DNA from 3 places in the Streptomyces sp. URMC 123 genome. Region 1 is predicted to be linked to each of the others. Evidence: riboswitches for the same ligand, from Rfam matches in the RefSeq annotation. Region 1 holds a riboswitch; each other region holds the start of a gene.
What was found. Region 1 has a riboswitch for cobalamin ahead of ACSNOD_RS02900 (cobalamin biosynthesis protein). Riboswitches for the same ligand answer to the same signal wherever they lie in the genome.
Positions count from the first base shown of each region.

Region 1 (3,265 bases):
TCGGGTGCCCGGCAGCACCACGAGGTCTGCGTCGGACAACTCCTCCGGGCGGTCCACGAACCGGACCACCACGCCCGGCTCGGCGGCCAGCGCGTCCACGTCCGTGAAGTTCGACATGAGGGGCACGGCGGCCACCGCGACCCTCAGCACGTCCTCGCCGTGCGGAGGCGCGACCGTGGACTCCCGCACGGTGCCCCGGAGCGATACGCGCAGACCGTCCTCCTCGTCGATGCCCAGGCCGTGCTGGTACGGCAGGACGCCGAAGGTCCGCCGGCCCGTGAGGTCGTACAGCATGTCGAGGCCGGGCTCCAGCAGGGTGACGTCGCCGCGGAACTTGTTGACCAGATATCCGGCCACCAATGGCTGGTCCTCGCGGCTGAGCAGGGCCGTCGTGCCGAAGAAGGACGCGAAGACGCCGCCCCGGTCGATGTCACCGACCACCAGTACGGGCAGCCGGGCCGCCCGCGCGATGCCCATGTTGACGATGTCGGTGCGCCGGAGGTTGATCTCGGCAGGGCTTCCCGCGCCCTCGCAGATCACCGCGTCGTACGTGCTCCGCAGCTCCTCCAGACACTCCAGTACGGTGCCCAGCAACTGCTCCTGGCGCCCCGCGTGGTAACCCCGCGCGCTCAGTTCTCCGACCGGCTTGCCCAGCAGCACGACCTGACTGCTGCGGTCGCTGCCCGGCTTGAGCAGTACGGGGTTCATCAGCGCCGAGGGTTCGACCCGGGCCGCCGCCGCCTGCATGGCCTGCGCTCGCCCGATCTCCGCGCCCTCGCGCGTCACGAACGAGTTCAGTGACATGTTCTGTGCCTTGAACGGGGCGACCTTCACACCCCGGCGCGTCAGCCAGCGGCAGATCCCCGCCGTGACGACGCTCTTGCCGGCGTCCGATGTCGTCCCGGCGATCAACAGCCCTTTGCCGCCGTTCACGCCCGCCCCTTTCCCGCGCGCCGCAGCGCTCCCCACGCCAGCCGGCCACCGACGCACACGCCGAGGGCCAGTACGTTCACCCGCCGCGCCAGCCGCACGGCGCGCTCGATGTCGTCCACGGTCACAGGACGGTTGCCCTCGCCCAGTACGGGGCGGTGCTCCACGCGCCCTGCGTATGCGAGGGTGCCGCCCAGCCGAACGCCCAGCGCGCCCGCGAAGGCGGCTTCCACGGGGCCCGCGTTGGGACTGGGGTGCTTGCGCGCGTCACGGCGCAGCACGCGCCAGGCGCCCCGTGGGTCCGGCCCGGCGACGGCCGTCAGTACGGCGGTCAGCCGCGCCCCCGGGAACCCCACGGCGTCGTCAAGCCGGGCGGAGGCCCAGCCGAAGCGCCGGTACCGCGGGGACTTGTGGCCGACCATGGCGTCGAGCGTGTTGACCGCGCGGAAGCCGACCAGGCCGGGAACGCCCGCCGCCGCGCCCCACACCAGGGCGCCCACGACGGCGTCCGAGGTGTTCTCGGCCACGGATTCGACCACGGCACGGGCGATCTGCTGCCCGTCGAGGGCCTGCGGGTCGCGGCCGCACAGGTGCGGCAGTCTCTCCCGCGCCACCTCGATGTCGCCCGCGGCCAGGGCCCCGCCGATGGCACGGGCCTCACGGCGCAGCGACGTCCCGCCGAGGACGGCCCAGGTGGCGGCGGCGGTCAGTACGGTCGACGCGGCGGGTGAGCGCCGTACGGCGCGCGAGAGCGCTCCCGCGGCAACCGCGGCTCCGCCCGCGCACAGAACGGTGTGCAGGGCTCCGACAGCGCGGTGGTCGCGCCAGAGCAAGCCCTCGACGGCTCCCGCGGCCCGCCCGAAGGCGGCGACGGGATGCCCGCGGCGTGGGTCACCCACGAGGAGGTCACCGATGAATCCGAGGGCCGCGCCGCCGGCGAAGGTGGCGAGGTCGGCACGCATCCGGTCAGACCGCCGTCGTGCCTCGGTGGAACGGGGATATCGGGGTGGGCGTTCGACGGCAGCCGGGCATGGTGGTGTGTCCTCACTCAGGGTCCGCGCCCTGGATCGACGTGACCGGCGGTGAGAGTCTCCTGGCTCCCGGATCGGCATCTCCCCCGGCCTTCCAGCCCGCAGTACGGGCCGTGGCTCCGGTGGGGGATCGCTCCCCGGTGACAGTGGCGGGACCGCGCCGGATTCGCACCGGCTTCCTCTCCTGCCGCCGTTTGGCCCCGGCAGTCCACCATGGGCCGCGAAGGCCCGTCAACTTGCCTTGACCTGGGGCGGGGAGGGCGCGCGGGCCTTCCCGACGACGACAACGCGCCCCGCCGGATGGCGAAGTCCTGGTCGGCGCTTCGCCATCCGGCGGGGCGGAGGCTGTGAGAGGGGATCGCTGTCAGGAGACGATCAGAAAGATGCCGTAGGCCACGGCCGCCGCGCACAGCGCGAAGCAGGCGTACGCGCCGGCGCGCGCCGCAGCGGTCGGGCTGGTGGACACCGCCACCGTGCCGTCGGGCTGCACATGCATCCGGGCCGAGGCCTGCGCGGAGTCCTGCGGCCCGGCGGGCCGCGTCTTGCGCGAGGTGCCGACGATTCCGAGGGTGAAGAATCCGACGACGCCGACGGTCACGATGAGGCTGACGCCGAAGACCTGGCCGAGTGCTGCCCAGTCGATGCTCATGTGGTTGCTTCCTTGGCTTCTCGTGTCGTGCCGGGGGCGGCCGTCAGGCCGTGACCCGCTCGGCCGCAGGGGCCGGGGCCGTCGTCTGGTGGGGGAGGACGCCCACCGGCTCGGGGGCGGTCAGCACGCCGGCCGGCGGCGGGGCGACGGTCTTGATCGCCGCGGTCACCACGCCGTCGGGCTCGGCGTCGAGCTCGTTGACGTTGGTGTGGTCGACCGGCTTGCGGCGCGAGGCCGCCCAGATGGCACCGCAGGCGATGACGGCCAGGACGGCGACGGTGGTGACACCCCAGTCACCCTGCTGGGCGAGGAGCGCCGCGCCGCCCGCGACCAGTCCTGCGGCCGGCAGCGTCAGGCCCCAGGCGATGATCATCCGGGTGGCGGTGGACCAGCGGACCACGCCGCCCTTGCGGCCGAGGCCGGCGCCCATCACCGAGCCGGAGCAGACCTGCGTGGTGGAGAGCGCGAAGCCGAGGTGCGAGGAGGCGAGGATGACCGTCGCGGCGCCGGTCTGGGCGGCGAAGCCCTGCGGCGGCTGGATGTCGGTGAGCCCCTTGCCGAGGGTGCGGATGATCCGCCAGCCGCCCAGGTAGGTGCCCAGGGCGATCGCCACACCGGCCGAGACGATGACCCACATCGGCGGGTCGGAGTTCGG
Region 1 covers NZ_JBPQTV010000010.1:17,947-21,211, forward strand. Annotated here, with positions in the region: gene ACSNOD_RS02895 (cobyric acid synthase) at 1-933, opposite strand, end outside; gene ACSNOD_RS02900 (cobalamin biosynthesis protein) at 930-1,892, opposite strand; cobalamin riboswitch at 2,018-2,142, opposite strand; gene ACSNOD_RS02905 (hypothetical protein) at 2,326-2,610, opposite strand; gene ACSNOD_RS02910 (anion permease) at 2,654-3,265, opposite strand, start outside.

Region 2 (3,265 bases), on a different contig from region 1:
GTCGATGGGCAGCACGGTGTCGTCGCCGTTCCGCCGCGGATCACGGCCGCGGGGCGGCGGCGCCGCTCCCGGCCGGTCGGCCCGGCTCGGCGCCCGACTCCCGGGCCTCCGGCTCGGCAGCCCTCCCGGAAGCCCCGGAAGCCCCCGCAGTCCCGGAAGCCGGTGCGGGTGAGGCCGCCGAGGCCGCCGCAGCAGTCGGGGCCGCCACCGACCGGGCCACCGCCTGGGCCTCGCCCTGCCGACGGCCCTTGCGCAGCCCGAAGTAGTACGCCAGTACCCCCGCGCCGATGGCGGCCTGCAGGGCGAACAGCGCCGACTCCACCTCACCGGACGGCGGCTCGTACAGCGGCGAGAACCACGGCTCGTAGTCCGGCTTCAGCTCCGTGATGGCGGCCTCCGCCTGCGCGTCCGCACCGGCGAACGGCTCCTCCTTGTGGTCCCCCATGCCGAGGGCCAGCGGAAGCACCGCCAGGGCCGCCACGATCGCCAGCAGCAGGATGTTGATCTTCGCGTTGCGGCTCATCGGACCACGGCCTCCTTCGTGTCACCGGCGTCGCCCGCGTCACCCGCGTCGGTGCCGCCCGCGCTGGTGCCGCCCTTGCTGCTGCCGTCCGCGTCGCCGTTGCCCGCGTCGGTGTCGCCCGCGTCGGCGCTGCCCGAGCCGCCGGCCCGGCCGCGCCGCGCGAAGAGCCCGAGCCGGGTCAGTTCGCCCTTGCTGGACTGGATCAGCAGCCGCACCACCAGCACCGTCAGCAGACCCTCGCTGATCGCCAGCGGGATCTGGGTCACGGCGAAGATGCCGCCGAACTTGGCGAGCGCGCCGAGGAAGCCGCTGCTCGGGTCGGGGAACGCGAGCGCGAGCTGGACGCTGGTGACGCAGTAGGTGACCAGGTCCGCCACGAACGCGCCACCGAACACGCCGACCATCAGCGGCGCGTCGACACGGCGCAACAGCCGGTAGACGGCGTAACCGGCCCAGGGGCCCACGATCGCCATGGAGAAGACGTTCGCGCCCAGGGTGGTGAGCCCGCCGTGCGCCAGCAACAGGGCCTGGAACAGCAGGGTGATGGTGCCCAGCACGGCCATGATGGGCGGCCTGAACAGCATCGCGCCCAGACCCGTACCGGTCGGATGGGAACAGCTGCCCGTCACCGACGGGATCTTCAGGGCGGAGAGGACGAACGTGAAAGCGCCGGAGGCTCCGAGCAGCAGGGTGCTCTCGGGGTGGGCCTTGACCTCACGGGTGAGGGCCCGGACGCCGTGGACTACGAACGGGGCTGACGCGGCGCCCCAGGCGACCGCGTGCAGTGGGGGCAGATACCCCTCGGCTATATGCATGGGTGGGAAGACCTCTCCAGCACCTCGTGGATGGACAACGCGCCCTGGCCGGTCTCCTGGCTGACGGGTCATGCCGCCCGGTTCTCCGCCTTCCCAGCCGTGGCGCGGTTTCCCGTGCCCGACCAGTGGCTCCCCTGGGTGGGGGTGGAGTCGAACTTCCCGATCACAGTGGCGAGGGCCGCACCGGCATCACACCGGTTTCCCGTTCACCAAGGCGGTGTGACATTAGTGGTCAGGGGCAAGGTAGGACAACCCGCGCGCGGGTGTGAGCCCCGGCGCACAACTGCCGCGTACCCTGCTGCGACGCACCCACGCGGGGCTCGTGGGGGGACGGCTCGGGCGTACGCGCGCCCGCCCCCGGCGCGTGGCGCCGGCCCCCGCGCGCCGGGCCCCGCGCGGGCGCGCCGCGCCCCGGCGGGCGGTTCAGGGCTCGCCCACCCGAACCGCCGGCAGCCCCAGCCGGGCCGGCGTGTCGTCGTCGAACGCGTCGAGGAACGCGCCGAGAAAGTCCGTCAGATGCTCCAGGGAGCGGGCGGCGAACAGGACCGGCTGATAGCCGGAGATCTGGTACCGGGTCGCCGCCATCCGGGGAACGTCGAGTTCGTACACCTGGTTCCGCGCCATCTGGGCCAGCTCGCCGTACGAGGACAGCAGCGCCGCGCCGTACGCCTTGACCTCCCCGTTCTCGACCATGACGCCGTACTCGAGCGTGAACCAGTACAGATGGCTGATCAGCTCCAGCGCCTCGGCGGTCCGCACCCGCATGGCCGCCCGGCCGACCGTGCGGTAGAGGTCGGCGAAGCGGGGGTCCGACAGATGGATGCCATGGCCGAAAACGTCGTGGAGGACATCCGGCTCGGGGGTGTAGAGCGGCATCGCGGGATGGCGGACGAACTGTACGGCGTGGAAGTAGCCGCGCTCCATCGATCCGAGGAAGCGCTTGTTCTCCACGACCCCGCCGGCGAGGGTGAAGTCGAAGCCGGTCAGGGCGCGCAGCCGGGCACCGACCTCGCCGTGCTGCGGTACGTGGTCCGCGGGCACGGGCGCGCCCTCCCGCGCCTCCAGCACGGCCCGGCAGGCGTACGCCGGGTGCGCGACGGCCAGCGCGGCGTGGACCGTGCGCCAGGTCGCGTGCTCGGCCTCGGTGTACTCCACGTACGGGGACGGCTCGCCCACGCGGTGGCCGTGCGCCAGCCGCGCCAGCGCGTTCCGCCGCTCCAGATAGCGGATGTCACGCTGGCCGGGATGCTGCGCGGCCGGACCGAGCCGGCCATCGGGCGCCACCGGGGTACGCGTCCACACCCTTCCCATGACAGCACAGGGGCGGGGCTCCCGCAGGGGCAGCGGGTGACGTACGGGGCGCTCGACGCGACCCGGCTCAGGAAGCGGGCCGGCTCAGGAAGCGGGCCGGTCCGAGGGCTTGGCCCAGGGGCTGACGCCCAGCTTGCCCGTGGTGCCGATGTCCACGGGAGCGTCCGGGGTCACCGTCTGCCAGCCCTGCCCGTCGGCGGGCGCGACGCTCAGGTGCTTGCCGTTCACGGGCGCGCCGTAGCCCGTCACCGTGTTCCGCCAGACGATCCCCGCCACCGCCTTCTCGCCGGGCTGCAGGGTCACCTGCTGCGGGGCGGCGTCGAAGGAGGGGAGGACGGAAATGCCGAACGACCCCTTGCCGACCTTGACGTCGAGCGGCTTGCGGGCGTCGTCGAGGACGCGCAGCGGGGGGTAGCCCTTCACGGTGTACGGGGTGGTGCCGCGATTGACCAGCTCCAGGTTCATCACCCGCAGCCCCATGGCGGCATCGGACGACCCCGCCATGATCACGACGCCCGAGGCCGGGGTCGGCGACTCCCCGGGCGTCCCCGGCCCGGACGCCGGCGGCGAGCCCTGCGGGGACCCCGCCGCGGACGGGGCGGGGGAGCCGGCCGGG
Region 2 covers NZ_JBPQTV010000172.1:2,828-6,092, forward strand. Annotated here, with positions in the region: gene cbiQ (cobalt ECF transporter T component CbiQ) at 1-15, opposite strand, end outside; gene ACSNOD_RS19660 (energy-coupling factor ABC transporter substrate-binding protein) at 41-523, opposite strand; gene ACSNOD_RS19665 (energy-coupling factor ABC transporter permease) at 520-1,338, opposite strand; cobalamin riboswitch at 1,368-1,567, opposite strand; gene ACSNOD_RS19670 (phenylalanine 4-monooxygenase) at 1,762-2,649, opposite strand; gene ACSNOD_RS19675 (DUF4232 domain-containing protein) at 2,734-3,153, opposite strand; gene ACSNOD_RS19680 (hypothetical protein) at 3,152-3,265, shown strand, end outside.
Region 2: another riboswitch for cobalamin. It lies ahead of ACSNOD_RS19665 (energy-coupling factor ABC transporter permease); the one in region 1 lies ahead of ACSNOD_RS02900 (cobalamin biosynthesis protein).

Region 3 (3,265 bases), on a different contig from region 1:
GACCCCCTGGGCGGCATCAACCAGCTCTTCCCGCTCTTCGGCATCGCCAACCAGCTGCTCGCCGCGGTGGCGCTCGCCGTCTGCACCACCCTGCTGGTGAAGTCGGGGCGCCTCAAGTGGGCGTGGGTGACGGGCATCCCGCTGGTCTGGGACGCGGCGGTCACCCTCACCGCGAGCTGGCAGAAGGTCTTCTCCGACGACCCGCGCGTCGGCTTCTTCGCCCAGCGGGACAAGTACCAGGACGGCATCGAGGCGGGCAAGGTGCTGCCGCCCGCCAAGAACCTGGACGACATGCACACCGTGGTGACCAACTCCACGGTGGACGGGGTTCTCTCCGCCCTCTTCGCGCTCCTGATCCTGGTGGTGATCGCGGACGCCGCGCGCATGTGCGTCAAGGCCGTCCGGAACCCCGCCGCGGCGCCGCTCAAGGAGACGCCGTACGTAAAGTCCACGCTCGTCGCCCCGGCCGCGCTCTTCCCGACCCGGGAGGAGAAGGCCGAACTGGCCGCGGCGGGCGCGGGGAGCGAGGGCGGCACCGGCACCCGTACGGGGCACACGCCATGAGCGGGGACACCGTACTGCCGTCGGGCGGGAGGGTTCCGGGCCCTCGCACCGTACTGTCGTCGATCCGGAAGGCCGCCGGCCCTCGCACCGTACTGTCGTCGATCCGGAGGGCCGCCGCCCGGTTCCGCTGGTTCTGGCGCGAGGCGTCCGGCGAGGCCGCGTACGACCGTTATGTCGCCCACGCGCGCGCCCGAGACCCACGCGCGGACGTCCTCGGTCGGCGCGAGTTCGAGCGCCGCCGGATGGACGCCCGGGAGGCCGATCCACGCGAGGGCTTCCGCTGCTGCTGACCGAAAAAGACACGGTCGACCGTTCGCACCCGGGCCGCCGCTCCCTCTCTGAAGGGGCGGCGCCCCTTCCCCGTTGCAAACCGCACGCCCGGCCGAGCACGCAGCCCACGACACAACATCTGGTGCCGCACCTGACCCACGACACAAGATGTATGCTCGTGCTCGCTGTCGCCGCAGGGGAATCCGGTGGGAATCCGGAACTGTCCCGCAACGGTGTGGAAGTGCATGTTTTGCGCACCCAAGTCCGAGGACCTGCCGACAGTCACGCCCGGATCGACCGACCGGGCGTCGTGACGTCCGGGCCTCGCGGGTTGGGCCGGTGGACGCTGTGTGGCGAGAACGCGCCCGTTCCCCAGGAACGCCGTGCCCTGTGCCGTCAGCGCTCCCCGCACCCCCACGCGGCCCCCAGCCGAGCGAGGGAGAGCACCACGTGACCATCGCGCCCGCCGATCCTGTTTCAGACGCGTCCGCGGCACAGCACGCGTCCGACCGGAGCGCCGACGGTCCCGGGACCGCGCTGCTGCGCACCCTGACCGACCTCACCGCCGATCTGCCCTCGACGGACCCCGGGCGGGTCGCCGCGGCCGCGCTGCGGGGCCGGCACGCCGGCTCCGACGAGGCGGAGCTGCGGTCGCTCGCCACCGAGGCCGCGGCCGGTCTGATCTCCGAGGACCCGGAGTACTCCCGGCTCGCCGCCCGGCTGCTCTCCCGCGCCATCGCCGACGAGGCCGCCGGCCAGGGCGCGGTGTCCTTCTCCGCCTCGGTGGCCGTCGGCCACCGCGAGGGCCTGATCGCCGACGGCACGGCCGCGTTCGTGCGGCAGCACGCCCGGCGGCTCGACGCCCTGGTGGACGAGGCGCTGGCGGGCGGCGCCGACGACCGCTTCGGCTACTTCGGCCTGCGCACCCTGCACAGCCGCTATCTGCTGCGCCACCCCATCACCCGGCAGGTCATCGAGACCCCGCAGCACTTCATGCTGCGCGTCGCCGCCGGCCTGGCCGAGGACGACAGCGACCGCGCCGTGGACGAGGTGGCCGCGCTCTACGGGCTGATGAGCCGGCTGGACTACCTGCCCTCCTCCCCCACCCTCTTCAACTCCGGCACCCGTCACCCGCAGATGTCCTCCTGCTATCTGCTGGACTCGCCGCTGGACGAGCTGGACTCGATCTACGACCGCTACCACCAGGTCGCCCGGCTCTCCAAGCACGCCGGCGGCATCGGCCTGCCGTACACCCGCATCCGCTCCCGCGGCTCGCTCATCCGCGGCACCAACGGTCACTCGAACGGCATCGTCCCCTTCCTGCGCACCCTCGACTCCTCGGTCGCCGCGGTCAACCAGGGCGGCCGCCGCAAGGGCGCCGCCTGTGTCTACCTGGAGACCTGGCACGCCGACATCGAGGAGTTCCTGGAGCTGCGCGACAACACCGGTGAGGAGGCGCGGCGCACCCACAACCTGAACCTCGCCCACTGGATTCCGGACGAGTTCATGCGCCGGGTCGACGCCGACACCGACTGGTCGCTGTTCTCGCCCGCCGATGTGCCGCACCTGGTCGACCTGTGGGGCGCGGAGTTCGACGCCGCCTACCGCGAGGCCGAGGCGCAGGGCCTGGCCCGCAGGACGATCCCGGCGCGCCAGCTGTACGCCCGCATGATGCGCACCCTCGCGCAGACCGGCAACGGCTGGATGACGTTCAAGGACGCCGCGAACCGTACGGCGAACCAGACCGCCGAGCCCGGCAACGTGGTCCACTCCTCGAACCTCTGCACCGAGATCCTGGAGGTCACCAACGACGGCGAGACGGCCGTCTGCAACCTCGGCTCGGTCAACCTGGGTGCCCATGTGCGGCCCGGGGAGCACTCGCTGGACGAGGCCATCGACTGGGAGCGGCTGGACGCCACCGTGCGGACCGCCGTCACCTTCCTCGACCGCGTCGTGGACATCAACTTCTACCCGACCGAGCAGGCCGCGCGGTCCAACGCCAAGTGGCGCCCCGTCGGCCTGGGCGCGATGGGCCTCCAGGACGTCTTCTTCCAGCTCCGGCTGCCGTTCGACTCGCCCGAGGCCGCCCGGCTCTCCACCCTCATCGCCGAGCGGATCATGCTCGCGGCGTACGAGGCCTCCTGCGACCTCGCCGAGCGCCACGGGCCCCACCCGGCCTGGTCCGCCACCCGCGCCGCGCGCGGTGTGCTCCACCCCGACCACTACGGCGTGGAGCAGCGCTGGACGGACCGCTGGACGGCGCTGCGTGCCCGTATCGCCGCCACCGGGATGCGCAACTCCCTGCTGCTGGCGATCGCCCCGACGGCGACCATCGCCTCCATCGCGGGTGTCTACGAGTGCATCGAGCCGCAGGTGTCGAACCTGTTCAAGCGCGAGACGCTCAGTGGTGAGTTCCTCCAGGTCAACTCGT
Region 3 covers NZ_JBPQTV010000001.1:27,431-30,695, forward strand. Annotated here, with positions in the region: gene ACSNOD_RS00125 (carbon starvation CstA family protein) at 1-564, shown strand, start outside; gene ACSNOD_RS00130 (YbdD/YjiX family protein) at 657-854, shown strand; cobalamin riboswitch at 1,007-1,128, shown strand; gene ACSNOD_RS00135 (ribonucleoside-diphosphate reductase subunit alpha) at 1,285-3,265, shown strand, end outside.
Region 3: another riboswitch for cobalamin. It lies ahead of ACSNOD_RS00135 (ribonucleoside-diphosphate reductase subunit alpha); the one in region 1 lies ahead of ACSNOD_RS02900 (cobalamin biosynthesis protein).